2 regions of the Micromonospora sp. NPDC007220 genome follow, and region 2 is predicted to be linked to the other one. Evidence: riboswitches for the same ligand, from Rfam matches in the RefSeq annotation. Region 2 holds a riboswitch; the other holds the start of a gene.

Region 1 (14,602 bases), on a different contig from region 2:
GCCGTCGGCACCTCGTCGCCGAGCGCCAGCCGCACCGTGATCGCCGCCGAGAACGAGCACCCGGTGCCGTGGTTGTGCCGGGTGTCGACCCGCGGCGCGCGGAGCAGGGTCGTGACGCCGCCGCCGTGCAGCACGTCGACCGCCTCACCGTCGGCGTCCACGTCGCCGCCGGTCACCACCACGTGCGCCGGGCCGCCGGCCGCGAGCGCCTCGGCGGCGGCCGCCATCTCCTCGACCGTGGTCACCGGGCGTCCGGTGATGGCCGCGGCCTCCGCGCAGTTCGGCGTCGCCACCTGCGCGTACGGCAACAGCCGCTCCACGGCGGCGACCACGCCCAGCCGGTGCCCGCTGGTGGCGACGAGCACCGGATCGACGACGAGGTGCGGCAGCCGGCCGTCCCTGGCGGCGTCCGCCACCGCGTCGGCGACCGCCGGAGTGCCGAGCACCCCCGTCTTGACGGCGCGGACGGTGAAGTCGGCGAGCACGCTGTCGAGCTGCTCGGTGACGGTGCGCGGCGGCAGCGGCAGCACGGCGTCGACGCCCCTCGTGTTCTGCGCGGTGACCGCGGTGAGCACGCTGGTGCCGTACGCGCCGAGGGCCGCGAAGACCTTCAGGTCGGCCTGGATGCCGGCACCTGCGCCGGAGTCGGAGCCGGCGATGGTGAGCACGGTCGTCGGGGTCATCGTTCCTCTTCCGTGATGGCGTACGGGATCTCGCGCCGGGCCTGCGCGATCGTCGCGCTTGAGGGCTGCGGGGTGGTGACGGCTGCGGGCTGCCCGGTAGTTGCGGTTGAGGGCTGCGGCCGACCGTGCCCACTCCGGGCGGTCAGGCTTGATCCCTCCGTGGGCACGGTCGGCCTCAGCCCCGTCCCGGAGACCTCCGTGCGGCCCCGCCGGCTGCGCGTCGTCCCAGCAGGATCCGAGCTGCCGCGCCGGGTCCGGCTCGCCCCATCGAGAGGATCTGTGCTGTCGTGCCGGGTCTGGTCCGCCGCGTCGGAAGGATCTGGGCTGTCGTGCCGGGTCCGGCTCGCCGCGTCGGTGGCTGCCGTGAGGGTGGCGGCTGCCGCCTCGGGGTCGTCGGCGCGCATGATCGCGCCGAGCACCGCCACGCCGACGGCTCCCGCTTCGACGCAGGCGGCCACCTGGTCCGGGCTCTGCACTCCGCCGAGCGCCAGGACCGGCACGGGGCTGTGCCGGATCAGCGTGCCGAGCCCGTCCGGGCGCAGGGGTGGGCCGTAGCCGGGCTTGGTGCTGGTCGGGTAGACGGGCGAAAGGGTCGCGTAGTCCTCGGTGGTCAGGCGCGCCAGCTCCGCCCGGTCGTGGCAGGAACGGCCCACCAGGCCGAGGCTCGGCGGCGGGTACGGCCCTGCCGACGGCAGGTGCACCGCGTCGCCGTCGAGCGGGTCGGGGCCGGCGACGATCAGGGTGCCGCCCGCCTCGGCGAGGATCGCGCGCAGCTCGGCGGCGAGGGCGGCGCGCTCGGCCCGCGGGAGGTCCTTCTCCCGCAGCACCACCCAGCGCACTCCCCCGGCCACCGCCCCCGCCACGACCTCGGCCAACGGCCGCCGAGCCTGCCGCCGGTCGGTCAGCAGCAGGACGCCGGCCGGCCCGCCCGAGATCTTGGTAGGTTCGGGCCCCTCCAGGGGCTCTTCCCTACCAAGATCCAAAGCCGAAGCTGGCGCGACGGCCGGAGCCAGCGCCGAAACGACAGCCGGGGGTGCCGAAACAGCGCCCGGAGCCGGCGCGGCGGCCGGGGGCGAAGCGCAACCGGGGCCGGGGGCGGGGCGGGTCACAGGTCCGGCCGTCCCTCGTCCGGGGTGGAGGCGAGCGCGTGGAAGCGCCGGCCGATCCGGCCCGCCCCGTACGCGAGCCGGCCCGCCTCGACCGCGTACCGCATCGCGGTGGCCATCGCCACCGGGTCGGCGGCGCGGGTGACCGCGCTGGCGAGCAGCACCGCGTCGCAGCCCAGCTCCATGGCCAACGCGGCGTCCGAGGCGGTGCCGATGCCGGCGTCCAGGATCACCGGCACGTCGACGCTCTGCCGGATCAGCCGGATGTGGTGCGGGTTCGACACACCCAGGCCGGAGCCGATCGGCGCGCCCGCCGGCATCACCGCCGCGCAGCCGACGTCGGCCAGCCGCCGGGCCAGGATCGGGTCGTCCGACGTGTACGGCAGCACGACGAACCCGTCGTCGACGAGTTCCTCGGCGGCGCGCAGCAGCTCCACCCCGTCGGGCAGCAGCGTGCGCTCGTCGCCGATCACCTCCAGCTTCACCCAGTCCGTGCCGAACGCCTCCCGGGCCAGGTGCGCCACCTTGACCGCCTCGCCCGCCGTGTAGCAGCCGGCGGTGTTCGGCAGCAGCCGTACGCCGCAGCGGTCGAGCAGGTCCAGCAGCCCGCCGGCCGTGCCGGGGGCGGTGTCGACGCGGCGCAGGGCCAGGGTGACCAGTTCGGTGCCGGAGGCACGGATGGCGTCCTCCAGCACGCGCAGGTTGGCCGCGCCGCCGGTGCCGAGGATCAGCCGGGACGTGAAGCTCACGCCGCCCAGGTCGAAGCTCACCGCGTCACCCGCCCTGGGCGGCGCTGAGCACCTCGACGCGGTCGCCGTCGCGCAGCACGGTCGCCGGCCAGCCCGTACGCGGCACCACCTCCCCGTTGACCGCGACGGCGAGGCCGCGCTGCTGGTCGGTGACCACGCGGACCAGGTCCGCCACGGTCGAGCCGCCGGGCAGGCTGCGCCCGGCACCGTTCACCGTCAGTTCCACGTGTGCTCCTCCTCGGTCGACAGGGGGCCGGACCGACCATCGGCGGCCATGACGCCCGGTTCCCCGCCGGACGCCCGCATCGCCCCGGCCACCGGCACCGCACCGGTCGCCGGCGTCGCGCCCACCACCGGCCCCGACCCGGCCGCCCGCGTCGCGCCGGACCCCGGCGCCGGCTGCCCGGGCCGCTGCTGCGGGTCGCGGAGCCCTGCTGCCGGCGGCACACCGGCCACCGGCGGCGGGAACCGGGCCGGGGTGAAGGGGGCGAGCAGTGGGTCCGCCGCACCCGTGACGACCAGCTCGGCGATCAGGTCGGCGGTGACCGGGGTGAGCACGATGCCGTGCCGGTGGTGTCCGGTGGCGGCGACCACGTCGGGCCGGCCGGGCAGCGGGCCGAGGATCGGGGCGTTGTCGGGGGTGCCGGGGCGCCGGCCGGCGAGTGTCTCCACCAGGTCGTACTCGGCCAGCTCGGGCAGCAGGTCGACGGCGGCGCGGAGCAGGCGCAGCACCGCCCCGGCGGACACGTCGGTGTCGGAGCGCTCCTCGACGGTCGCGCCCACCACCACCTCCCCGTCGGCGCGGGGCACGAGGTAGACGTGCTCGCCGTCGGCGTACCCCCGGATGACGTGCCGGAAGCCCGGCGCGCCGCCGCCGGGCGCGTGGAGCCGGACCACCTGCCCCTTCACCGGCCGCACGGGCAGCCCTGTCAGGGCCGCCGCGCCGCAGCCGGCCGCGACCACGGTGACCGCGGCGTCCACGTCGGACAGGGAGCGCACGGCGGCGGGCACCAGCGTGGCGCCGGCCCGCTCGGCGGCCGTGCGCAGCGCGGGCACGAGCCGGCGCGGGTCGACCTGGTGGTCGGTTTCGGCGAGCGCGCCGCCGCGCACCCGGGGTGCCAGCGCCGGCTCGCGGTCCCGCAGCGCCGTGGGGCGCAGCGGCGTCACCGGCAGCCCGATCCCCTGCTGGTACGCCCACAGCCGCCGCGCCTCGGCCAGGTCGTCGGCGGTCAGCCCGACCATCAGCGTGCCCTCGGTCCGGTAGCCGACGTCCACGCCGGCGGCGGCGGTCAGCTCGGCGGCGAACGCCGGCCAGCGGGCGGCGGAGGCGGTCAGCAGCCCGGTCAGCTCGTGCTCGCCGAAGTACGCCTCGGCGACCGGGGCGAGCATCCCGGCGGCGACGTGGGACGCGCCGGAGCCCGGGGCGGGATCGTGCACGACGACCCGCAGTCCGCGCTGCGCGCAGCGCCAGGCGATCGCCAGCCCGACCGGTCCCGCCCCCACCACGGCGACGTCCGGTCGGTTCAGCACCCCAGCGCTCCCAGCAGCTCCGCCGTCGCCCGACCCGGATCCGCCGCCCCGGAGAGGGCCCCCACCACCGCCACCCCGTACGCCCCGGCGGCCAGCAGCGCGGGCACCCGCGCGGCGGTCACGCCGCCGATCGCGACGACCGGCACGTCTACGGCGTCGGCGACGGCGCGTACCCCGGCCGGGCCGATCGGCGCCGGCAGCCCCGTCTTGGTGCCCGTGGCGTGGCAGGGGCCCACGCCCAGGTAGCTGGCCCCGGCGGCGACCGCCTCGGCGGCCGTCCCCGGCTCGCGGGCGGTGGCGCCGAGCACGGCGGTCGCGCCGAGCACCCCGCGGGCCGCCCCGACCGGCAGGTCGTCCGCGCCGACGTGCCCACCGGCGGCACCGGCCGCCAGCGCCACGTGCAGCCGGTCGTTCACCAGGCAGGTGACGTCGTACGGGGCACAGAGCGCGACCACCCGACGGGTCAGGTCGTACGCCTCCCGGTCGGTGGCGTCGTCCTCGACGCGGACCTGCACGACCAGTTCCGCGCGGGCCACCGCGAGGGCGGCCCGCAGCACGGTGAGCGGGTCCCGCCCGGGTCGGGTGTCGGTGATCAGATGCAGTCGCCCGAGGGACGGCACGGCAACACTCCTCCCTGCGCCGGCATTACCCGGATCAGGTTCGACGGTCGGGGGCTGACAGCCCCCCTCTCAGCCCGGTCCACCGGGCTCCCGTGGGTCACTTGCGGGTGTCACCGTACGACGGATCGCCGGATCCGCCAAGGTCAGGACGCGGATTTCACATCGACAGCCCGAACCCGAGGGACGGGGCGGCGCGTGACCGTCCCGTCACGCGATGCCGTCCGGATGCCCTCCGCCGCCCGGGTACCACCCCGCCTGGCCTTCCTGCCGTTCCGGGCCAGCGCCGCGATCGCCGACGGCCTCCTGACCCGGACGATGCTGCGCGGGCCGTCCTGGCAGCGCCTCCTGCCCGACGTCCACGTGCACCGTGACGGCTATCGGGCGGACGACCACCGGATGTGGTGCGACGCGGTCGCACTGTCGCTGCCGGTCGGCGGGGCGATCGCCGGCCGCAGCGCCGCGTACCTGTGGGGCGTCGACCTGCTTCGCCGGGACGCGCCCGTCACCGTGCTGCTGCCACGCGCCGCGCGGATGCGCGCCCACCCCCGTCTTCGGGTGAACCGGTCGGTGGTGCCGGATTCCGATCGCACCCGCCTCGGCGGGCTGCCCGTCACCACTCCCCTGCGCACCGCCTTCGACCTGGGCCGCCAGGCCCCTCGGGACGAGGCCCTGGTCGCCGTTGACGCGCTGCTGCACCGCCGGGTGGTGCAACTCGCCGCACTACGCGCGTACGCCGACGCACGGCCCGGCTGGCCCGGCCTGCCCCTGCTGCGGAAAATCCTGGCGCTAGCGGAGCCGCTGGCCGAGTCCCCGATGGAGACCCGCCTACGGCTGCTCCTGCTCGACGCGGGGTTGCCACCCGCGATCGCCCAGCACGACGTTCGTAACGCCGACGGGCGCTTCGTCGGCCGGGTGGACCTGGCGTGGCCGACCCTGCGCGTCGCGGTCGAGTACGACGGCGACCACCACCGCGAGCGCGCCCACTTCCGCCAGGACGTCGCCCGACTGAACGCCCTGCGCGCGGCCGGCTGGATCGTCCTTCGCTTCACCGCCGACGACGTGCTCCGACACCCCACCCGCACCGTCGCCCTGGTGAGCCAGGCCCTCCGCGAGCGCCACCCCTCCGCCTGACCCCTCGCCGCCAAACCACGGCCAACCAGCCACCCCGGCAACCGGCCACCCCCGGTGGCCGGCCACCCCGGTAGCCGGTAGGTAGGCCGGGGTGGCCGGCCGAGTAGCCGGGTGGCCGGCCGCCCTACCCGGTGGCCGGCCGGCCCGGTGGAACACCATGGGTGCCTCCGCCGCCCCTTGACACCCATGACGTTCCACCGACGGGTGCGGTAGGGGTGTGTCCCCCGCTCCCGGGCATCGGCACCGGCACCGGCACCGGCACCGGCACCGGTGGAACATGGCGGGTGTCTCCGAGGCCCGGTGACACCCGTGACGTTCCACTCAGCCACCCACAGACCCCACAGCCAACGGTCGCCGGGCGACGGGTAGCGCACCGCCACCGGTGCCGCACCGCCCCCGGTGCCGCAGTGCTGCGGCGCCCGGACGGCGTCGACGTGGCTCAGAAAGTCGCGCGCAGGGCTTCGAGGTCCTCGTCGGTGGGCTGCCAGGTGCCCGCCGCCGCGTTGGCGCGTACCTGCTCGGGCGTGGTGGCGCCGGCGATCACCGAGGTCACCGCCGGCTGGGCGGCCAGCCCGCCGATGGCCACCTGGAGCATCGACAGCCCGCGCTCGGCGGCGTACGCCTCGATCGCCTCGATGGTGTCCCAGTCGGCGGCAGCGAGCCGCTGGGCGTACCGGCCGCCACCGGCGAGGCGGCTGCCGGCCGGCGGGGCCTCGTTGCGCTTGTACTTGCCGGTGAGCAGCCCGTTGGCGAGCGGGAAGAACGGCAGCAGCCCGAGGCCGAAGCGCTCGCACGCCGGCACCACCTCGGCCTCGGCGCCGCGCTCCAGCAGGCTGTAGTGGTTCTGTGCGCTGATGAACCGGGATCGGCCGTTCGACGAGGCCACCCAGTCGGCGTCGGCGATCTGCCAGCCGGCGAAGTTGGAGTTGCCCAGGTAGCGGACCTTGCCGGCGCGGACGAGGTCGTCGAGCGCGGCGAGCGTCTCGTCGATCGGGGTGCCCGGGTCGGGTTCGTGCATCTGGTAGAGGTCGATGTGGTCGGTGCCGAGCCGGCGCAGCGACGCCTCCACCGCCCGGGCGATGTAGCGGCGGGCGCCCCGGGCGCCGAAGTCGGGGCCGTTCATCCCGTTCATGTCCATGCCGAACTTGGTGGCCACCACCACGTCGTCGCGCCGGCCCTTGAGCGCCTGGCCCAGCAGTTCCTCGGAGCCGCCCTGCGGCTCTCCGTAGATGTCGGCGGTGTCGAAAAAGTTGATCCCGGCGTCGAGCGCGGCGTCGACCACCGCCCGGGTGCCGTCGAGGTCGAGCTTGCGGCCGAAGTTGTTGCAGCCGATGCCGACCACGGACACCACGAGCCCGGAGTCGCCCAACCGGCGGTAGGTCATCTCAGTCACGTGATCCACCCTATGCCCGCCAGCCCGGCGTACGCCGCAGACCACAAAGCCCCACCACGGACGCACAGGCTGCGAAGCCCACCACGCAGCCGGCGACGCCGCGCACGGGCCGCGAAGCCGCCCTACGTCTCGTGGACCGTGGACCGTCAGTCGAGCACGTCGGCGACGAGCCGGCGCGCGGCGGCGAGCGTGCCGGCCAGCTCGTCCGGCGTGTGCCCGACCCCGCCCAGCAGCGCCTGCGCCCGCCCGGTGAAGTCGGGCGGCACGCCCGGCAGCCGCCCGGCGGAGGCGATCATGCCCTTCTCGTTGACCAGCCACCGCCCGGCCCGGGCGTGCAGCACCTGGGCGAGTACGCCGACCACCCGGAACAGGCAGCCGGCCACGTACCCGCTGTCGCCGGCCACGGCGGCCTTGGCCGCGCCGCCGATCAGGAAGCGGGCCTCCCAGCCGCCGGCGGTCAGCGCGTCGGCCAGGGCGGGCGGGTACGCGAGCGTCTCCTCCCGCAGCGCGGTCAGCTCACCGGTCGGGTCGCCGAGCACCCGGCAGTACGCCACCTCGCCGGCGTAGGCGGGTGAGTAGAAGCCGAGCGGATGCCCGGCCTGCACGCCGACCTCGTAGCGGCCGGCCCGGCAGTCGGCCCAGATCCGGTGCACCCGGTCGAGGTCGCGGTAGATCCAGTCGACGGCCGCCCCGCCGACCCGCAGCCATCCGCCACCGTCGACCCAGGGGCCCCACCCACCGGGCGGGGTCAGCTCGACCGCCTCGTCGGCCACCGAGGCGGCGACGGCGCGCAGCCCCGGCACGTCCAGCTCGCCCCGGTAGTAGAGGCCGAGGTCCCAGTCGGAGTCGGGCCGGTGCTCGCCCCGGGCCCGGCTGCCGCCGAGCGCGACGGCGACGACCCCGTCGACGGCGCAGAGGCGGTCGGCCAGGTCGGTGGGGATCACGCCACGTCCCAGACCGGCTCCGGTGTCTCCACCACCTCGTTGTCGCCCCGGAAGAGCACGAACCGGTCGAAGGTGCGGGTGAACCAGCGGTCGTGGGTCACCGCCACCACGGTCCCCTCGAACGCGGTCAGCCCGGCCTCCAGCGCCTCCGCCGAGGCCAGGTCGAGGTTGTCGGTGGGCTCGTCGAGCAGCAGCAGCGTCGCGCCGGAGAGCTCCAGCAGCAGCACCAGGAAGCGCGCCTGCTGACCGCCGGAGAGCGTGCCGAAGCGCTGGTCGCCCTGCCCCGCCAGCTCGTACCGGCTCAGCGCCGCCATCGCGGCGTGCCGGTCCATGCCGGTCCGGTGCTCGTCGCCCCGCCAGAGGATCTCGACGAGGGTCTTCGTCATCAGTTCCGGCCGGTCGTGGGTCTGCGAGAAGTGCCCGGGGCGCACACGCGCGCCGAGCCGGGCCACCCCGTCGTGCACCACCGGCGCGAGCGCGGCGGCGCCGTCGACCGGCCCGTTGGCCGGGTCGGGGTCGGTGCCGCCCCGGGCGAGCAGCCGCAGGAAGTGCGACTTGCCCGTGCCGTTGGCGCCGAGCACCGCGACCCGGTCGCCGTACCAGATCTCCAGGTCGAACGGGAAGGTCAGGCCGTCGAGCTCCAGCTGGTCGCAGATCACCGCGCGCTTGCCGGTCCGCCCGCCGGTGAGCTGCATCCGGATGTCCTGGTCCTTCGGCGGTACGGGCGGCGGCCCGGCCTCCTCGAACTTGCGCAACCGGGTCTGCGCGGCCTGGTAGCGCGACGCCAGCCCGTCGTTGTACGCGGCCTTCTGCTTGTACATCAGCATCAGCTCGCGCAGCTTCTGGTGTTCCTCGTCCCACCGCCTGCGCAGCTCGTCGAGGCGGGCGTGCCGGGCCAGCCGGGCGGAATGCCAGCTCGCGAAGCCACCCGGGTGCACCCAGGCGCTGCCGCCCTCCACGGCGACCACCCGGTCGGCGGTCTGGGCGAGCAGTTCCCGGTCGTGCGAGACGTAGAGCACCGACTTGGTCGACTCCCGCAGCCGCCCTTCCAGCCACCGTTTGCCGGGCACGTCGAGGAAGTTGTCCGGCTCGTCGAGGAGCAGCACCTCGTCGGGGCCGCGCAGCAGCAGTTCGAGGGCGAAGCGCTTCTGCTGGCCGCCGGAGAGGGTCCGGACGGGTCGTTCCCGGGCGCTCTCCCAGGGCAGACCGAGCACGATGGTGGCGACCGTGTCGAAGAGCACCTCGGCGTCGTACCCGCCGACCTCGCCCCAGGCCGCGAGCGCGTCCGCGTACGCCAGCTGGGCCTTGCCGGCGGCGGTGCTGTACTTGCCGCGGACCTCGGCGGCGCGCATGGCCTCCTCGGTCTCGACCAGCCGGCGGCCGGCGTCGCGCAGCACGGGCGGGGCCAGCGACAGGGCCAGGTCGGCCAGCGTCGACTCGTCGCCGATCATCCCGATGAACTGGCGCATCACGCCCAGCCCGCCGGCGCGCGCGATCGCGCCGGTCTTCACCGGCAGGTCCTCGGCGACCATCCGCAGCAACGTCGTCTTGCCCGCGCCGTTCGGCCCGACCAGGGCCACCTTGGCACCCTCACCGACCCGGAACGACACGTCGGAGAAGAGCTCCCGGCCGTCGGGAAGGATGTGCCCGACCGCTGCCACGTCCACGTATCCCACGTCGGCATCCTGCCCGAGCACGGGCCGGGCGGCCCAATCAATTACCGGGTGACCCGCAGCACCCGGTAGCCCTTCTGGCTGGCGTGGCGCCCCACCTGCCAGCCCTGCTCGACCAGCCAGCGCTGCAACGAGTCCCCGCCGAGATAGCGGGCCACCACCAGCCAGGCGACGCCGTCCGTGGCGAGCCGGGGCAGCCAGCGCAGCAGGATCGCGTGCAGCTCGTCCTTGCCGACGTGGATCGGGGGGTTGGACCAGATCTCCGCGAAGGTCAGCTCGGCGGGTACGTCGTCCGGCGCGGCGACGCGTACCCGGTCGGCCGCGCCGACCCGGGCGGCGTTGGCCGCGGTGAGTTCCCGGGCCCGTTCGTTGACGTCGACGGCCCACACGGTCGCCGTGGGGGCGGAACTGGCGAGTACGCAGGTGATCGGGCCGAAGCCGCAGCCGAGGTCGAGCAGGGCGCCGGTGGACCCGGCGGACGGCAGGTCGGCCTTGCGCAGCAGCACCGCCGTGCCGGGGTCGAGGCGGGCGGCGGAGAAGACGCCGGCGGAGGAGGCCAGGGTGTAGTCGCGGCCGGCGACGGAGAACTCGACCTCGCGCGGGTTGGCGGCGGTCGTGGGTTCAGCGGTGAAGTAGTGTTCGCCGGTCACGTCGGCAATTCTCGCACCGCCGCCGGCCACGCCAGCGCGGACCCGGCAGGCGGGCGCGACCCCGCTCGACACAGGCCCCGCGGCGCGGATCCCCAACACGAGCCGAAACGACTCCGCCCACAATTTCCCATTATTCGCACCTAAAGGGACAATGCCTCCTACTCTGGGCGGCATGGTGTATCGGTACGAGTCCGATGAGGACGCATTCATGGAGTACCCGGAGCCCGGGTCCGACGGGCCGGTGCTCGGTGCCGGTCCGCCTCCCCCGGCCGGCCCCTCCCCGTCCCGCTTCCCGACGCCGTCGCTGCCCCGTGCCAACCGGATCGCGCTGCCCTCCGCCGCGCCGGAACCGGTCCGCGCTGCGGCGCAGGTGTCGCCGCCGCCCTCCGCCGCGCCGGAGCCGGTCCGGGCCGCGGCGCAGGTGTCGCCACCGCCGTCCGCCCACGTGCGGACGCCCGCCGAGGGGCAGTCGCCGGCCCGGCCGCCCGCGCCGGTCGAGCCTCCTCCGCCGGTCGAGCCCTCTCCGCAGGTCGAGCCGGCCGCGCCGGTCGAGCCGCCGCCCTCAGCCGGGCGGTCGCAGCGGGGTGGCGGTGGCAGGTTGTGGCAGGTCGTGGTCGGCGGCGCGGCCGTCCTCGCGCTGCTGGCGCTCTGCGGCCTCGGTGCCGCCGCCCTGCTGGCCGAGCGCAACGGGACGCCGCAGAACACGCCCACGTCCCGACCGGAGGCGGCCGAGTCCGCCGACGTCGGGGCGCAGCCGCTCGACTCGCGGGACACCGACCAGGCGCCGCTGACCGCCAAGGAACTCTTCCCCGGCAAGCAGCTCGTCGTCGCGGACGGGGAGCCCGCCTACAAGGTGTTGAAGAGCCAGTCCAGCGCCGCCTGCGCGGTGGCGGCCACCGGTGAGGTCGCCGACCTGCTGGTCCGCCTCGGCTGCACCCAGGTGGTCCGGGCCACGCTGCGGACGCCCGACGGCGGCCACCTCGTCACCACCGGCTTGTTCAACCTGACCGACCGGGCCAACGCCGAACGCGCCCGCGACCGGATCCGCCTGCTGCTCGACGAGCGCGAGGGCCGGTTCCGGGGCATGGCGGCCGACGAGGACAGCGCGGCGATCGCCACCGCGCCGGCCCGCGTCGGCTGGCAGGTGCGCGGCCACTACCTCGCGTACGCGGTGGTCATCCGCAGCGACGGCGAGACGATCGGGTCCGGCGACACGAAGGCCCGGGAGATCCTCTTCGACATGATCGAGCTGCACCTCAATCGGGGCGTGCTGGAGCGCCGGGCGGACGGCGGCACGGCCGGCCAGCCGACCGACGAGGGCGCGAGCGACACCGGCAGGCAGGACGGGGGCGACTGACCGGGCCGCGACGGCGAGCGCGCGCAACGGGTACGTGGGCCACGGCCGCGTACCCGTTCCGCGTCCCGCCCCCGGCCACCTACGTCCGGAGCTCGACCCGGTGTGCCCGCAACAGGTCGAGCATCCGGTCGTGCGGCACCGCGTGCTTGACCCGCCCCTTGACCCCGACGGTGGTGCGCGCCATGAACAGCGAGTTCAGCAGTGCCTCCTCCACGGCCTCCAGCACCGCCGCGAAGACCGGCTCCAGGTCGGACTCCGGCGCCGTCGGTGCCTGCGTGTCGGCGGTGGAGAACGCCAGGGCGTAGTCGCCGCTGCCGCCGGCGAAGTCCGAACCGACCCGCGCCATGGCGAAGACGGCCCGACGGGCCACCCGACCCAGTTGCCGCGCGTCGAGGCGGCCGTCCGTGGCGACCACGATGACGCAGGAGTTCCCCGGTTGCTCCGGCCGGCCCGGCAGCGACAGGCTCGGCACTCCCACCTGCTCGGGGCGGATCGGCACCCCGCACACCTGTAGCAGGCCGGAGAAGTTGGACTGCACCAGCACACCGACGGTGACGGAGCCACGGGAGGTCGTGGCGAGCCGCGAGGACGTGCCGATGCCGGCCTTGAAGCCGAGGGCCGCCGTGCCCGTACCGGCGCCGACGGCACCCTCCGCTGGCAGTCCGCCGCGGGCCTCCGCCAGCGCCGCGAGGACGTGCTGCTCCCGCACCGGCCGGGCCCGGATGTCGGACAGGAACCCGTCGTTGGTCTCCGCCACCACCGGGTTCAGCGACTCGGCCGTCTCCCGGCCCGGCTGCCCGAGCATGTACGTGACCAGCGCGTCCGCAGCCCGGAACGTCGACAGCGTCGCGGTCAGCACCACGGGCGTCTCGATCTCGCCCAGCTCGGCCACCTGGGTCGAGCCGACCATCTTGCCGTGCCCGTTGCCCACGAACAGCCCCGCCGGCAGCGACCGACGGTCGGTCAACTGGTCCGGGACGATCGCCGTCACCCCGCTGCGGATGCTGTCCCCCTCGACCAGCGTGGTGTGGCCCACCCGCACGCCGGGCACGTCGGTGACGGCGTTCAGCGGTCCCGTCGGCAGCGTCCCGACGACGATGCCGAGGTCCCGTCCACGGCGAGGTTCCTGCACGGCTTCCGCTCCTTGACGCTCGACGATGCTCTGCCGGGTGCCGGGAGGCAGGCCCCGGGCGGTCAGCCCTCCACGGGTACGCGCAGCCGGCGGGTCGCCTCGGCGCGGTGGGCGTACTCGGCCGGGTCCTCGGGGTAGCCGACGGCGACCAGGGTCAGCCCGTGCGCCGGTGCCACGGTCACCTCGCTGGAGCGTTCCCGGTGTACGAGCAGGCTGCCCGGCCACTCGACCGGCCGGCGCCCGTCGCCGGCGACCAGCATGGCGCCGACGAGGCTGCGCACCATCGCCTGGCAGAACGCGTCGGCCTGCACGGTGGCCACGAGGATCCCGTCCGGGTCCCGCCGCCAGTCCAGCCGGGTCACCTCGCGCAGCGTGGTGGCGTTCTCCTTGCGCCGGCAGTACGCGGCGAAGTCGTGCTCCCCCACCAGCCCGGCGGCGGCGGCGTTCAGCGCGGCCAGGTCGAGCGGCTTCGGCCAGGCCAGGATCTCGTGCCGGCGCAGCGGCTCGGCGCCCCACGGCGCGTCGGTCACGCGGTACTCGTAGCGGCGGAAGGTAGCCGAGAACCGGGCGTCGAAGTCGGCGGGCACCTCGGCCATCGCGCGTACCCGGACGTCGGTGGGGAGCAGCCGGGCCAGTCGGCGCAGCAGCCGTCCGTCGTGCTCCCGCCACACGGCGGCCGGCAGGTCGAGGTGGCAGACCTGCCCGGTGGCGTGCACCCCGGCGTCGGTGCGGCCCGCCACGGTCAGGCCGGTCGCCGTACCCGCGCCGAGGACCAGGTCGAGGGTCTCCACGAGCACCCCGGCGACCGTGCGCCGGGTGGGCTGGGCGGCCCAGCCGGAGAAGCCCGACCCGTCGTACGCGACGTCCAGCCGCAGCCGGGTGCGCTCGTCCACTCGTACCTCCGCCTCACGGGGTCGGGCCCGGCACCCCACGAGGGGTGCCGGGCCCGACGGTGGCCTGGATCAGGCCTTGTCGTTCTCGCCGGCCTCGTCGCTGTCCTCGCGGGCGGCGGCGGTGTCGCCGGACGCCGACACGGGCGCCTCGGCGTCCTGGTCGCCCGAGTTCGACTTCGGGGCCTCCTCGGCCGGGGCGAGCGCCTCGACCTTGTCCTGCTGCGCGGCCTTGCGGGCGGCGGTCTTCTTGTTCGCCTTCGGCTCGGCGACCTGAAGCTCCTCGACCAGCTCGATGATCGCCATCGGCGCGTTGTCACCCTTGCGCGGACCGGTCTTCACGATCCGGGTGTAGCCACCGTTGCGGGTGGCGAACCGGGGGGCGATCTGGTCGAACAGGGCGTAGACCACGTCCTTGTCCTTGACGACGCCCAGCACCCGCCGGCGGGACGCCAGGTCGCCGCGCTTGGCCTTGGTGATGAGCTGCTCGGCCAGCGGACGCAGCCGCCGGGCCTTCGTCTCGGTGGTCTTGATCTTGCCGTGCTGGAACAGCGCAGTGGCCAGGTTGGCCAGCATCAGCCGCTCGTGCGCGGGGCTGCCGCCGAGGCGGGGGCCCTTGGTGGGCGTGGGCATGCTTGGTGCTCCTCAGGTGTGGCGGCAGCGCGGACTAGAGCTGCTCGGTCTCGCGATAGTCGTCGGTGTCGTAGTCGGCCTCGCCGAAGGCGTCCACGACGTGCGCCGGGT
Region 2 (14,602 bases):
GCTCCGGGTCGGTCACCCTCTTCGACCGTCCGTTGCGCCGCTTCCGGCAGTGGCACCGGATCGGGTACGTCCCGCAGCGCCTCGGCGCCGGCAGCGGCGTACCGGCCACCGTCCGCGAGGTGGTGGCCTCCGGCCGGCTCGCCCGGCGCGGGGTGCTGCGCCCGGCCGGCGCGGCGGACCGGGCGGCGGTGACCGCCGCGCTGGAGGCGGTCGGGCTCGCCGACCGGGCCCGCGATCCCGTGGCCACCCTCTCCGGCGGGCAGCAGCAGCGCACCCTGATCGCCCGGGCGCTGGCCGGGGAGCCGGAGCTGCTGGTCCTCGACGAGCCGACCGCCGGGGTCGACGCCGCCAGCCAGGAGGCGTTCGCCAATGCGCTGCACGCCTTCGTCGCCGGTGGCGGCACGGTGCTGCTGGTGGCCCACGAGCTCGGGCCGCTGCGGCCGCTGATCAGCCGGGCGGTCGTCGTACACCAGGGTGGGATCTGCCACGACGGCGCGGTGCCCGAGCCTGCCGGCCACCACGCGGAGCCCGACCACGACCACGTGCACCCGCACGGTCCCGACGAGCCCGCCGGGCTGTGGAGCAGCTGAGATGGAACTCTTCCAGTACCCCTACATGCAGCGGGCCCTGATCGGCGCGCTGATCATCGGCCTGGCCGCCCCGGCGCTCGGCATCTACCTGGTGCAGCGGAAGCTCGCCCTGATCGGCGACGGGGTCGGGCACGTGGCGCTCACCGGCGTCGGCGCGGGCCTGCTGCTCAACCGCTCCCCCGTGCTCGTCGCGGTGGCCGTGGCGACCGCCGGCGCGATCACCATCGAGCTGGTCCGCGCCCGCGGGCGCACCTCCGGCGACCTGGCTCTGGCCCTGCTCTTCTACGGCGGCATCGCCGGCGGCGTGACGCTGGTCGGGCTCTCCGACAGCACCAGCGCCAACCTCAACGCCTACCTGTTCGGGTCGCTGACCACGATCTCCCCGCAGGACCTGACCACCATCGCGGTGCTCGGCATCGCGATCGGGGTGACCATGCTGGCGCTGCGCCCGGCCCTCTTCGCGGTCTGCCACGACGAGGAGTACGCCCGCGTCTCCGGCCTGCCGGTGCGCACGCTCAACCTGCTGCTCGCCGTGGCCACCGCCGTCACGGTGACGATCGCCATGCGGGCCGTCGGGGTGCTGCTGATCAGCGCGCTGATGGTGGTGCCTGTGGCCACCGCGCAGCAGGTGACCCGGGGGTTCCGCAGCACGATGGCGGCGGCGATGGCGCTCGGGCTCTTCGCCGCCGGCTCCGGGGTCTGGGTGGCCGCGAACGCCGACACCGCCCCCGGCGCCTCGGTGGTGCTGATGGCGATCGCCTCGTTCGGGGTGGTCGCGGTCCTCGGCGCGGCGTGGCGGATGCTGCGCCGGCGGCGCACCCCCGCCGCCGCGCCCACGCCGGAGCCGCACGAGGTCGTGCTCCACTGATCCTGGTCAGCGCCGTGTCAGTGGGATTGGTTACCGTTACAGGGTGACCGACGGATCAGGCTACGACGCCTTCGAGGGCGCGAGCGAGCTGCTGCGTGCCCTCTCGGCACCGATCCGGCTGGCCATCGTCAGCGAGCTCGCCGAGGGCGAGCGCTGCGTGCACGAGCTGGTCGACAAGCTCGGCGCCGCCCAGCCGCTGGTCTCCCAGCACCTGCGGGTGCTGCGGGGCGCCGGCGTGGTGCGCGGCTCCCGGCGGGGTCGCGAGATCGCGTACGCGCTGGTCGACGAGCACGTCGCACACATCGTGGCCGACGCGGTGAGCCACGCCGGGGAGGGATCATGATCATGGCGGGTTCCACGGTCCGCAACACCCGGCAGCGCTCGGCGGTGAGCGCGCTGCTCGGCGAGCTGGAGGGCTTCCACAGCGCGCAGGAGCTGCACGCGATGCTGCGCGAGCGCGGCGAGCGGGTCGGGCTGACCACCGTCTACCGCACGCTCCAGGGGCTCGCCGACACGGGCGAGATCGACGTGATGCGCCCGCCGGGCGGCGAGCACCTCTACCGCCGGTGCAGCGAGGGCCACCACCACCATCTGGTCTGCCGGACCTGCGGCCGCACCGTGGAGGTGGCGGGGCCGACGGTGGAGAGCTGGGCCGAGCGGGTGGCGGCGAAGCACGGCTACGCCGACGTCAGCCACACCCTGGAGATCTTCGGCACCTGCCCGGCCTGCGCGAGCTGACCCCGCCCGTAGCGCCGTCCGCCGGGCCCCGTTGCGTCGGCGCCCGCCGTCCGCCGGGCTGAGTGCCGTCGTTCGCGCCGTGCCAGGGGCCCGCGCACATGGCACGCTGTCCGGCGTGAAGATCTACGCCGATCGTTTCCCGACCGCCGTCCGACAGTTGATCACTGACCTGCTCGTCGTCGCCTGGGTGTACGGCGCGATCCGTGGCGCGCTGTGGCTGCACGACCTGGTCCAGAAGCTCGCCGTACCCGGGCAGAAGCTGGAGGGGGCCGGCGGCGGCCTGGCCGACAACCTGGCCGACGCCAGCGGCAAGGTCGGCCGGGTGCCGCTGGTCGGCGACGAGCTGACCGCGCCGTTCGAGCGGGCCGCCACCGCCGCCCGCTCGCTGGCCGAGGCGGGGCGCGACCAGCAGGAGCTGGTCGACCAGCTCGCCCTCGCGCTGGCCGTCGCCGTGCTGGTCTTCCCGCTCGGCCTGGTGCTCTTCGGCTGGCTGCCGCTACGGGTGCGCTGGATGCGCCGGGCCGGCTCGGCCGCGAAGCTGGCCGCCGCGCCCGCCGGCCGGGACCTGCTCGCCCTGCGCGCGCTGGCCACCCAGCCGCTGGGGCGACTGACCCGGATCGCCCCCGACGTGGCCGAGTCGTGGCGGCGCGGCGACGACGCCACCGTCGACGCCCTCGCCGCCCTGGAACTACGCCACCTCGGCCTACGCCCCGGTCGCTGACCCCCTGCCTCACCTCACCCCACCCCGGCCCCGCCCGGCCCAGCCCGGCCCGCCCGGCCCAGCCCGGCCCGCCCGGCCCAGCCCGGCCCGCCCGGCCCAGCCCGGCCCGCCCGGCCCAGCTCGGCCCGCCCGGCTCGGCCCGCCAGGCTGGCCGGCCTGGCGATCATGCAGTTATGGTGCCCGGAACGGCAGCTTTAGCCCCTTTTGCGGGGCACCACAACTGCATGATCGACGCCAGGGTGAGAGGGCGGGGCGGGGCGGGTTGGTCAGGAGGAGGGTGGGGGCGGGGGTGGGATGCGGCGGCGGGTGTCGGCGGCGGTGGACGGGCCGGGCGACCAGGGTGCCACCCAGGGCAGGTCGTCGGCGGGGGTGATCACGCCGTCCTCCAAAGCGGCGTAGCGCCCGGCCAGGATCCGCTTCGCGGCGGCCGTGTCGACGGAGTCGGTGTTGTCCCACAGGGCGGTGAAGAGCGCGTCGACGCGGACCCGGGCCTGCCGGCAGAACAGGTCGGCCAGCTCGACGTTCTCGGGGCGGGTGTCCCGCTCGGCGTAGGCGCGCACGCAGACCGCGGACATCGCGAACAGCTCCGCGCCGATGTCCACCACCCGGCCGAGGAACGCCTGCTTGCGCTCCATCTTGCCCTGCCAGCGGGACATCGCGTAGAACGTCGAGCGGGCCAGCTTGCGCGAGGCGCGCTCCACCTGCCGCAGGTGGCCGGCGAGCGGGCCGAACTCGGCGTACGCCGACGGGCGCTGTCCCCTGCCGACGGCGAGAGTCGGCAGCCACTTCGCGTAGAAGGCGCCGGCCCGCGCCCCGGCCTTCGCCTTGCGGCCGAGCCCGGCGTCCGGGTCGATGATGTCACCGGCGACGGACAGGTGCGCGTCGACCGCCTCCCGGGCGATGAGCAGGTGCATGATCTCGGTGGAGCCCTCGAAGATGCGGTTGATCCGCAGGTCGCGCAGCAGCTGCTCGACGGCGGCCGGTCGCTCGCCCCGCGCGGCGAGGGAGTCGGCCGTCTCGTAGCCGCGGCCGCCCCGGATCTGCACCAGTTCGTCGGCGATCTTCCAGGCCATCTCGCTGGCGTAGAGCTTGACCAGCGCCGCCTCGATCCGGATGTCGTTACGGTCGTCGTCGGCGAGCAGGCAGCAGAGGTCCAGCATGGTCTCCATGCCGTACGTCGTCGCGGCGATGAAGGACAGCTTCTGGGCCACCGCCTCGTGCTCGCCCACGGGCCGGCCCCACTGCACCCGGTCGACGGCCCACTCCCGGGCCACGTTCAGCGCCCACTTGCCGGCGCCGACACACATCGCCGGCAGCGACAGCCGCCCGGTGTTCAGGGTGGTCAGCGCGATCTTCAGGCCCTTTCCCTCGCCACCGATGACGTTCTCCTTCGGTACGAAGACGTCGTGGAAGCGGGTCAGGCTGTTCTCCAGGCCGCGCAGGCCGATGAAGGCGTTGCGCCGTTCGACCGTGATGCCCTCGGTGTCGCCCTCGACGACGAAGGCGGTGATCCCGCCGCGCCGCCCCTCGGCGGCGGGCACCCGGGCCATCACCACGAGCAGGGAGGCGACGGTGCCGTTGGTGGCCCACAGCTTCACGCCGTTGAGGCGGTAGCCGGTGCCGTCGGGCGTGGGCTCGGCGGTGGTGGCCAGTCGGGCCGGGTCGGAGCCGACGTCCGGCTCGGTGAGCAGGAACGCGGAGACCTCACCGGCGGCGAGCCGGGGCAGGAAGCGCTGCTTCTGCTCGGCGGTGCCGAACATCTTCAGCGGCTGCGGCACCCCGATCGACTGGTGCGCCGAGAGCAGCGCGCCGATCGCCGGGCTGACCGAGCCGGCCAGCATGAGCGCCCGGCAGTAGTGCAGGTTGCTGAGCCCGAGCCCGCCGTACGACCGGTCGATCTTCATGCCGAACGCGCCGAGCCGGGCCATTCCTTGGAACACCTCGTCCGGGATGGACGCGTCCCGCTCGATCGCCGCACCGTCCACGTCGGAGGTGAGGAACTCGCGGAACCGGCCGAGGAACTCGTCGGCGCGGGCGACGTCCGCCGGGTCGGAGCGCGGCCAAGGGTTGATCAGGTCGAGCCGGAACCGGCCGAGGAAGAGTTCCTTGCCGAAGCTGGGACGATCCCAGGTGGACTCCCGGGCCGCCTCGGCGACCTGTCGTGCCTCCTTCTCGGAGACCTGACCGGCCTCGGTCGGCAGGGGCCCGGCCGCACCGGCCGCGGGCGGGGCGTCGGCGGCCGCAGGCGCGTTGCCGGCGGTCGCGGGCGGGGCGTCGGCGGCCGCAGGCGCGTTGCCGGCGGCAGCAGGCGGGGTGCCGGCGGCAGCAGGCGGGGTGCCGGCGGCAGCAGGCGGGGCGTCGGCGGCCGCAGGCGGGGCGTCGGCCGACGGCGGCGGCTGGTCGGCGCCTGATCCGTCGGGCGCGGGTCGGCTGTTGTGTGTCGCGGTCACGGCGGCCCCCTCGAACCTCGGTCCGGATGCGTCAACGTGCTCGGCGAACAGCACGCTACCCCCGGGTGTTACCCAGGGGTAGCGATTGGTAAATATCGAGTTGTGTCGACCTTCGTCAGTCGCTGAGGGACCGTGGCTCGTTCTCGTCGTCGTCGGTGTCGTCGTCGCCCCAGTTGCGGCGGGAGAACGGCAGGAACGCCCAGAAGGTGAGGAACCAGAGGCCGGTGAGGCCGCTGAGCACCAGGGCGATGCTCCGGTCCAGCACGAAGTCGGTGATCAGCAGCACCGCGCTGACCATCGAGATCAGCATGAAGGCGAGCCCGCCGCTGGCCATCCGGTGGGCGAACCGGACCAGCTCCGGCTTGCGGCCCTGCCGGAACAGCGCGCGGTGGAACGCCACCGGAGAGATGATCATCGCGGTGGCCGCGGCCGCGGCCAGCAACGCGACGATGTAGACATCCTTCTGGAAGCCACTCGTACGGGTGAAGCCGTTGCTGAACGGCAGGGTGAGCAGGAACGCGAAGAGGATCTGCACGCCGGTCTGGGCGACCCGAAGCTCCTGGAGCAGGTCGGCGAAGTTGCGCTGCCAGCGCTGCTTCTCGGTTTCCTTGGACACGCGCTACCTCCGGTCAGACGGTACTGCCGGCGGGGGCGGCCGGCGGCAGCATCGCTGATGCCCCACCCGTCGACGCGCGAAACCGACTCACGTCACTGTCTGACGCCCCGATTCCGTATCGACCATGATGCGGCCGACCGTAGCGACAACCCGTCAGGAGCCGCGGCGGATCCGGCCCGCGTACCGGGCCTCGAGGGCGTTGTTGTGCTCGTCGCCCCCGGCGATGTTGGCCGACAGGTAGACCGGGGGCCGCTCCCCCGCCGCCAGCAGCCGCGCCACCACCTCGACCGTGATCTGCTGCGCCAGTAGCGCCGCGGTGATCGACGAGACCGCGCCGACCGCACCTCCGCCGGGCAGTGGCAGCGTCGCGTCGCCGTACGGGGCGCCGTTGTCGAGCACCACGTCGGCGAAGTCGGCGAGCTTGCGTCCCGACGGGTGGCGCGAGGTCATCTGCCCGGAGTGCTGCGCCGAGGTGATCGCGACCAGCCCGTGGCCCTTCTCCCTGACCAGCGACGCGAACTCCACCATGGCGCCGTTCACGCCGGAGTTGGAGGCGAGCACGAAGACGTCCCGGGGGCTGACGGGAGCCAACTCGTAGAGGCGGTGCGCCACCGACGGGTCGCGCTCCAGCAGCGGCCCGAGCACGTCGGCCGGGGCGCCGCCGCGCAGCACCAGGTCCCGCAGGGCGATGCGGTTCGTCGGGACCAGCCCGCCGGCCCGCCCGGCGATCTCCATGGCCAGCGCCTCGGAGTGGCCGGTGCCGAACGCGTGGACCACGCCGACGGCGCGTACCGCCTCGGCGATCAGGTCGGCGGCCCGCCCCACCGCCTCGCGCTGGCTCTCGGCGACCCGGTGCATCGTGTCGGTCACCACGGCCAGGAAGTCCTCGGCCTTCACCGTCGTGTCTGCTCGGTCCATGTCGTACCTCCGTCAGGGGTGGGCCCGGCCTCCGCCGGCCGGTGTCGCGGGGAAGGTCAGACCGGGTCGTGCACCCGGGCCAGGATCGCCTCGGCCAGCGCGGCGGGCGCCTCGTCGGGGATCCAGTGGCTCACCCGGGGCAGCTCGACGAAGCGGTAGTCGGCGGTCACGTGCTCGGCGCACGCCTCGGCGGCGGTCCGGCCGATCGCGATGTCGCGACCGCTCCACACGTACGTGGTCGGCACCGCCACCGGCCCGGTGGCGGCCAGGTCCCGGCGGGACATCGCGCGGTACCAGTTCAGGGCGGCGGTCAGCGCGCCCGGCTCGCGCATCGGGTCCGCGTACGCGGCCACCCGCGCGTCGTCGCCGACCCCGTGCAGCATCCGGCGCAGCCCGGTCGCGCCCAGCACCAGCAGCGCCTTCTCCGCCGTGCCCGGCTTGCGGAACACCGTCATGTACGCCGAGCGCGCCTTCTGCCCCGCGTCCTCGGCCAGCGCCCACGCCATGGCGGCGGGGTGCGGCACGGAGACCGCGGTCAGCGTGCGGACCCGCTCGGGATGGTGGGCCGCGACGGCCCAGGCGACGACCGCGCCCCAGTCGTGCCCCACCAGGTGCGCCGCGTCGACGCCCAACGCGTCGAGTACGCCCACCGCGTCGGCGACCAGTTCCGGCAGCCGGTACGCCTCGACCGCCTCGGGCCGCGCGCCCGGCGAGTAGCCGCGCTGGTCCGGCGCGTACGTGCGCAGGCCCGCGGCGTGCAGCGCGGGCACCACGTCGTCGAACTCCCCGCCGTGCTGGGGGAAGCCGTGCAGCAGCAGGACGGGCGTGCCGCCCTCCGGTCCGCCGACACGGACGTCGAACGTGAACCCCCGGGCCTCGATCCGCATGATCGTGAGCCTACCCAGCGCCGCACCTGGCCGCCCGGGACTGCCGGGCCCACCTGTCACTCGTACTGTTGCCGGGGGACGGGCACCTGCCGCCAGGACTCCACGTCCAGGTAGGGAATCTCGGCGTCGTTGACCGGGTCGCGGGCGATGCGGTCGCTGTAGCGACCCGTCACCTCGATCCAGGTGTCGTCGGCGAGCCCGTCGGGGGCCGCGCCGGTCAGGCCCAGCTTGACCGGCCGCCCGTCGGCGGCGCAGCAGGAGAGCACCATCCGGGCCAGCAGCGGCCGGCCGTCGGGGCCGGTGGTGACGAAGCCGGTCAGCTGGACCCGGCGCTCGCCGATCGAGGTGCCCCGGTCGAACAGGGCCCGGGAGGCGTAGTCGAGCACGGTCACCCGCACCGGGTCGCCGGCGGGCAGCGGCGGATAGTCGGACGGCTGCTGCCGGGTGGTGACGGCGGTGCCGGCCTGACCGGCCGCGTACGAGCCCAGGGCCGGCGGGGCGACCAGCAGCAGGCCCAGCACGGGCAGGATCAGCAGCCAGCCGACCCGCGGCTCGTGGTGGCCGTGCCCGTCGTCACCGCCGTGCCCGTCGTAGCCGTCGTGCCCGTCGTAGCCGTCGCCGTGAGCCTCGGGGCCGGGTGTGCGCCGGGGCCGCCACCCACCGGCCGGGCCGTCGTGGTGGCCGGCGGGCGTGCGCCGCAGGAGCGGGCGCAGCTCGTAGAAGAGGGTCATGACCGCGGCGGCCACCAGCAGCAGGCCGGCGGCGATCAGGAAGGGCCGCAGCCCCTCCTTGACGTAGCGCAGGTGCAGGTCGGTGAGGCTGGCCCGGACCACCGCGCCGCCGAGCAGCAGCAGGACGACGGCCTGCGCCTGCCGGTTCACAGCAGCACCGCCCCGGTCACGGCGGCCACCGCGACGGCCACCGCGAAGGTGGTCGGGGCGAACCGCAGCGCGAACCGCCGGCCGAAGACTCCGGCCTGCATCGAGATGAGCTTGAGGTCGACCATCGGCCCCACCACCAGGAAGACCAGTCGGGAGGTCAGCGAGAACTGCGACAGCGAGGCGGCGACGAAGGCGTCCGCCTCGGAGCAGAGGGAGAGCAGCACGGCGAGCGCGGCCAGCGCGAGCACCGACAGCACCGGCTCGTCGGCGAGGGTCTGCAACCAGCGCTCCGGCACCACGACGTTGATCGTGGCGGCGGCCGCCGCGCCGATCACCAGGAACCCGCCGGCGTGCGTGACGTCGTGCCGGACCGCCCCCCAGAACGCCCGCCCGCGCGGGCCGCCGTCCAGCTCCGGCCGGCGCGGCAGCCGGATCCAGTCGGCCCGGCCGAGGCGCAGCCACAGCCAGCCCATGACCATCGCCACGAGCAGGCTCGCGACGGCCCGGCCGAGGACCATCGCCGGGTCGTCGGGGAAGGCCACGGCGGTGGCGGTCAGCACGATCGGGTTGATCGCCGGGGCGGCGAGCAGGAACGCCAACGCGGCGGCCGGGGTGACCCCGCGCCGGATCAGCGACCCGGCGATCGGCACCGCCCCGCACTCGCAGCCGGGCAGCACCACGCCGGCCGCGCTGGCCACCGGCACCGCGAGCGCGGGGTGACGCGGCAGCGCCCGGGCCCAGAACGACCGGGGCACGAAGACGGCGATCACCGCGGAGAGCAGCACCCCGAAGACCAGGAACGGCACCGCCTGCACCATGACCGAGACGAAGACGGTGGTCCAGGTCTGCAAGCGGGGCGCGGAGAGGGCCCGGGCGAGCGGCTCGCGGAAGACGACCAGCAGGATCAGCAGGCCGGCGAGGACCTCCACCGACCCGACCCGCCGGTCCGGGCCGCGGGGCGCCGCCGGCTTCTCCTCGCGTACGCCCGGGGCGGCCACGCCCACCGCGCCCGGGTGCGACCCGTCCGGCGCGCGGCGGTCAGCCTCGGATGTCACGTACGTGTCCCTCTGCCGGATTCCCAGTGGCCGCCCGAGAGTACCGGGCCGGAATCGACGCCGTCGATCGACTGCGCTGGTGAGCTGCGGAAAGATCACTTTGCCCGATGATCTTCAAAGGTGTTAGCGTCGGGCCACAACTTCACATCCGACAGGGGAGCGCACAGCGCTGAGAGTGCGGGCACCGCCCGCAGACCCTCGAACCTGATCTGGGTAATGCCAGCGCAGGGAGTTCGGTCGACCTCCAGCCGCGTCGACGTCCGGCACGTTCCGGGCGCGGCGTGCGTCTTCTCCTGGTTCTCGTTAGGGACTGGGAGCAATCATGCGAGACAACAACACCGCCACCCGGTGGCGTACCGTCGATGTCGTCGTCGCGGCCGTGATCGCGGTGGCCTTCGGCGTCATCTTCTGGGCCTGGGGCCTGCTGTGGCGGGCCGTCGACCCGGCGTTCGCGTTCTTCCCCGCCAGCCAGGCGATCATGTACGGCGTGTGGCTGGTCCCGGCCGTCCTCGGCGGTCTGGTGATCCGCAAGCCCGGCGCGGCGCTCTTCTGCGAGGCGGTGGCGGCGACGGTCTCCGCGCTGCTCGGCTCGGAGTGGGGCGGCGTCACCATCGTCCAGGGCCTGATCCAGGGGCTCGGCGCCGAGTTGGCCTTCGCCGCGTTCCGGTACCGCTCGTTCCGGCTGCCCACCGCGCTGATCGCGGGCGCGCTGACCGGCCTCGGCGCGGCCCTGTTCGACTTCTTCGTCTGGAACAGCGAGTACGCCCTGGGCAGCTACCGCATCCCGTACGCCCTGCTCACCATCGTCAGCGCCACGATCGTCGCGGGTGCCGGCGGCTGGGCCCTGACCCGCGCCCTGGCCACCACGGGCGCCCTCGACCGCTTCCCCGCCGCCCGAGACCGCACCCCAATCTGACCCACCCCCTCTCCCCACCCACCTCACCCCCACGACCCGGCGCGTTGATCATGAAGTTGTTGCCACGACACGCCGTGCCGAACGACAACAACCTCATGATCAACGCCCGCGGGCGGGCAGGAAGGAAGGGGGCGGCGTGGGGGCGGTGACGTTGCGGGGGTTCGGGTGGCGGCATGCCGGACGGCGGGCCTGGGCCGTACGCGGGGTGGACCTGCGCGTCGAGGTTGGCGAGCGGGTGCTGCTGCTGGGGCCCTCCGGGGCCGGCAAGAGCACGCTGCTCGCCGCGCTGGCCGGGCTGCTGCCCGAGGACTCGGGCGAGCAGGAGGGCACCGTCGAGATCGACGGGCTCGACCCTCGCAAGGGCCGGGAGCGGGTCGGCATCGTCTTCCAGGACCCGCAGACCCAGCTCGTGATGGCCCGCAGCGGCGACGACGTGGCGTTCGGGTTGGAGAACCGCGGCACCCCCGCCGGGGAGATCTGGCCCCGCGTCGACGAGGCGCTGGCTCGGGTCGGTTTCCCGTACCCCCGGGACCGCCACACGGCCGCGCTCTCCGGCGGCGAGCAGCAGCGGCTCGCCCTGGCCGGGGTGCTGGCCCTGCGCCCCGGCCTGCTGCTGCTCGACGAGCCGACCGCCAACCTCGACCCGACCGGCGCGGCGCTGATCCGGGCGGCGGTGGCCGGCGCGCTCGACGCCGACACCACGCTGATCCTGGTCGAACACCGCGTCGCCGAGTCGTTGCCCCTGGTCGACCGGGTGGTCGTGCTCGAACCCGGCGGCGGCGTCCGCGCCGACGGCACGCCCGAGGCCGTCTTCGGTACGCACGGCGACGCGCTCGCCGACGAGGGCGTCTGGGTGCCCGGCCGCCCGGTACCACCCCGCCACGCGACCGCGCCGCCCGGCGACGTGTTGCTCACCGCCGACCGGCTCGGCCTGCCGCCCCGGCTGGCCCCCGTCGACCTGGCGGTACGCGCCGGCGAGGCGCTCGCCGTCGTCGGGCCCAACGGGGCCGGCAAGTCGACCCTCGCCCTGCTGCTCGGCGGGCTGCTCAAGCCCGGGGCCGGCCGGATCGCGGCGACGACGGCACTGGCCGGAGGCGACGCCCGCACGCCCCCGCACCGCTGGCGCGCCCCGGCACTGGCCCGCCGGATCGGCTCGGTCTTCCAGGACCCGGAGCACCAGTTCGTCACCAACACCGTCTTCGACGAGCTGGCGCTCGGCCCGCGCCGCACCGGCCAGCCCGAGACGGCGGTCCGGACCACCGTCGACACCCTGCTGTCCCGGCTGCGGTTGACGAAACTCGCCGCCGCCAACCCGTACACCCTCTCCGGCGGGGAGGCGCGGCGGCTGAGCGTGGCGACCGCCCTGGCCACCGCGCCCCGCCTGCTCGTCTGCGACGAACCGACCTTCGGCCAGGACCGGCGGACCTGGCTGGAGCTGGTGGACCTCTTCGCCGAGCTGCGCGACGCCGGGCACGGCCTGGTCGCCGTCACCCACGACCCGGAGTTCGTCGCCGCCCTGGCAGATCGCCGCCTCACCCTGGAGCGCCCGTGACCAGCGACCGAACCGCCGCACCGGTCACCCACCCGGACCGTCGCCCCGCCCTGGGGGCGGGCGTGACCAGCCCGAACGCCGCACCGGTCACCCACCCGGATCGCCGCCGCACCCTGGGGCGGGCGTGATCAGTTTCGAGCCGGTCGCCGCGCCGAAGGCGTTGCTGGCCCGGCGCAACCCGGTGGCCAAGCTCGCCGCGGCGCTGGTGTTCTCGTTCATCCTGATCGCCACCCTGGACCCGGTGGCCCCGGCCATCGCGATCGCCGTCGAGTTGGCCCTGCTGCCGCTGTTCGGGGTCCGTTTCCGGGTGTTGGCGCGGCGGGCCTGGCCGCTGCTCGTCGGCGCGGTCGGCGTGGTGGTGACGCTGGTGCTCTTCGCCGCCGAGCGCTCCGGCCGGGTCCTGGTCGAGGCCGGCCCGGTGGTGGTCACCTCCGGGGTGCTGCTCACCGCGCTCGGCCTGGTGCTGCGCATGTTCGCGGTGGCGCTGCCCGGCGTGATCGTCTTCGCCACCACCGACCCGACCGACCTGGCGGACGCGCTGATCCAGAACGCGAAGGCACCGGCCCGGTTCGCCATCGGGGCGCTGGCCGCGTTCCGGCTCGTGCCGCTGCTGGGGCAGGAGTGGCAGATGATCTCCATGGCGCGTCGCGCCCGGGGGGTCGAGGCCGGCCGCAACCCGCTGGCGAAACTTCGGCTGTTCGTGTCGACGGCCTTCGCGCTGCTCGTCGGGGCGATCCGCCGGGGCACCCGGCTGGCCGTGGCGATGGACGCCCGGGGCTTCGACGCCGGGGTCCCGCGCACCGTCGCCCGGCGACAGCGCTTCGTCGCCGCCGACGGCCTGCTGATCGCCGGCGCGGCGGTGCTCGCCGGGGCCGCGCTGACCGTCAGCGTGCTGCTCGGCACCTTCCGCCCGCTGATCGGCTGACGCCGCCCGTTGATCGGCGGGCGGGCCCGGGTGGAGGCGCCGACCGGGCGCGCAGCGGGCTGGTCGTCCGGCGAGCGGGCCGGGCGGAGGCGCATGCCCGGGTGGTCGGGCGCGGGCGGGCCGGGTGGAGTCGCCGGTGACGACGCTCCACCCGGCCGGCACCGTCAGCTGCGCCGGAAGGCGTACCGGCGGGCCTGCCCGGCCTTCTGGCCGCGCAGCGGGCCGGAGCGGCCGGCGCCGGAGACCGGCGGACCGGCCTTCGGCGCCGTCGGTCGGTCGACCGGCAGCGCCGGCACGACCGGCGCGACCGCCACCTCGTCGAGGTTGACGGGCGTCAGGTCCGCGACGGACGGCGTGGGGACGGTGGTACGGGACTTCTTCGGGTTGCGCCTGGCGGGCATCCGGTGCCTCCTCGGTCTGCGGGCCCTGCCGCACCGGAACGACGTCCGGTGACCGGGGCCCGCCTCGTTCGGCGACCGTCGCGCGACGGTCGGGCGGGATCGGGACAGCTGCCCGGGATCGGCCACGAGGAGCACCGCCGTTCGACGGCAGGTGCGGAATGCGGACGCCCGGGAGCACGCGGACCCGCGGCGATGCGGCGGCGGGTCGGCTCGGAAGTGGGGCGTCAGTTGCGCATGCCCACACGCTAGCCGCCCGACCGGTCGCGCGCACCCGAATTACCGGCGGGGATCCGCAGCCGGTCAGTAGGGCCCCGCGGAGGCCGCCCGGCGGGATCCGCGGCCGGCCGGCCGCTCGCGTCCCACGAGGCCGCCCGGCGGGGTCCGCAGCCGGCCGGCCGGGCCCCGCGGAGGCCGCCCGGCGCAGGATCCGGCCGGCCCCCGCGCCCTTCAGGACGACAGCCACGTGGCGGTGACGGGGTGCCCGACACGCTCTCCGGGCCGCCCCGCAGGCGATACGGTCGCACCGGCGGTTGTCGACGGCGGAGGGTGGACGGATGGCCGGGCGGGCGACGGCACGGATCGGCGTGACCGGGCTGGCGGTGATGGGCCGGAACCTGGCCCGCAACCTGGCCCGCAACGGTTTCGCCGTGGCGGTGCACAACCGGTCGCCGGAGCGCACCCGCGACCTCGTCGCGGAGCACGGGGACGAGGGGACGTTCCTCCCCGCCGAGTCGATGGCCGACTTCGTCGCGTCGCTGGAGCGGCCCCGGGCGGTCATCGTGATGGTCAAGGCGGGCGGCCCCACCGACGCCGTGGTCGACGAACTGGTCCCGCTGCTCGACGCGGGCGACATCGTCGTGGACTGCGGCAACGCGCACTTCGCCGACACCCGCCGGCGGGAGGAGGCGCTACGGGCCCACGGCCTGCACTTCGTCGGCACCGGCGTCTCCGGTGGCGAGGAGGGCGCCCTGCGCGGCCCGAGCATCATGCCGGGCGGATCCGCGGAGTCGTACCGCACGCTCGGGCCGATCTTCGAGCGGATCGCCGCCCAGGTGGACGGGGTGCCGTGCTGCCGGCACATCGG

Evidence for each region. A riboswitch is a leader RNA that binds a small molecule or an ion and turns the genes downstream of it on or off. The one in region 2 is predicted to bind thiamine pyrophosphate.
Region 1: another riboswitch for thiamine pyrophosphate. It lies ahead of thiE (thiamine phosphate synthase); the one in region 2 lies ahead of ABZ573_RS27095 (ECF transporter S component).

What each region holds. Positions count from the first base shown of each region.
Region 1 is NZ_JBEYEU010000004.1:67,293-81,894, reverse strand. It holds gene thiD (bifunctional hydroxymethylpyrimidine kinase/phosphomethylpyrimidine kinase) at 1-683, opposite strand, end outside; partial or broken gene ABZ573_RS10955 (thiamine phosphate synthase) at 1,025-1,618, opposite strand; gene ABZ573_RS10950 (thiazole synthase) at 1,789-2,559, opposite strand; gene thiS (sulfur carrier protein ThiS) at 2,564-2,764, opposite strand; gene thiO (glycine oxidase ThiO) at 2,755-4,068, opposite strand; gene thiE (thiamine phosphate synthase) at 4,062-4,688, opposite strand; TPP riboswitch at 4,683-4,791, opposite strand; gene ABZ573_RS10930 (DUF559 domain-containing protein) at 4,884-5,819, shown strand; gene ABZ573_RS10925 (aldo/keto reductase) at 6,259-7,221, opposite strand; gene ABZ573_RS10920 (nucleotidyltransferase domain-containing protein) at 7,359-8,156, opposite strand; gene ABZ573_RS10915 (ATP-binding cassette domain-containing protein) at 8,153-9,832, opposite strand; gene ABZ573_RS10910 (methyltransferase) at 9,874-10,479, opposite strand; gene ABZ573_RS10905 (hypothetical protein) at 10,652-11,836, shown strand; gene ABZ573_RS10900 (P1 family peptidase) at 11,916-12,968, opposite strand; gene truA (tRNA pseudouridine(38-40) synthase TruA) at 13,031-13,861, opposite strand; gene rplQ (50S ribosomal protein L17) at 13,931-14,491, opposite strand; gene ABZ573_RS10885 (DNA-directed RNA polymerase subunit alpha) at 14,526-14,602, opposite strand, start outside.
Region 2 is NZ_JBEYEU010000023.1:82,834-97,435, reverse strand. It holds gene ABZ573_RS27155 (metal ABC transporter ATP-binding protein) at 1-590, shown strand, start outside; gene ABZ573_RS27150 (metal ABC transporter permease) at 592-1,458, shown strand; gene ABZ573_RS27145 (metalloregulator ArsR/SmtB family transcription factor) at 1,502-1,801, shown strand; gene ABZ573_RS27140 (transcriptional repressor) at 1,798-2,196, shown strand; gene ABZ573_RS27135 (hypothetical protein) at 2,312-2,917, shown strand; gene ABZ573_RS27130 (hypothetical protein) at 2,932-3,084, opposite strand; gene ABZ573_RS27125 (acyl-CoA dehydrogenase family protein) at 3,184-5,118, opposite strand; gene ABZ573_RS27120 (DUF6328 family protein) at 5,483-5,983, opposite strand; gene ABZ573_RS27115 (SIS domain-containing protein) at 6,137-6,901, opposite strand; gene ABZ573_RS27110 (alpha/beta hydrolase) at 6,958-7,788, opposite strand; gene ABZ573_RS27105 (TIGR03943 family protein) at 7,845-8,669, opposite strand; gene ABZ573_RS27100 (permease) at 8,666-9,667, opposite strand; TPP riboswitch at 9,868-9,973, shown strand; gene ABZ573_RS27095 (ECF transporter S component) at 10,047-10,640, shown strand; gene ABZ573_RS27090 (ABC transporter ATP-binding protein) at 10,777-12,192, shown strand; gene ABZ573_RS27085 (hypothetical protein) at 12,189-12,320, shown strand; gene ABZ573_RS27080 (energy-coupling factor transporter transmembrane component T) at 12,317-13,117, shown strand; gene ABZ573_RS27075 (hypothetical protein) at 13,282-13,518, opposite strand; gene gndA (NADP-dependent phosphogluconate dehydrogenase) at 14,073-14,602, shown strand, end outside.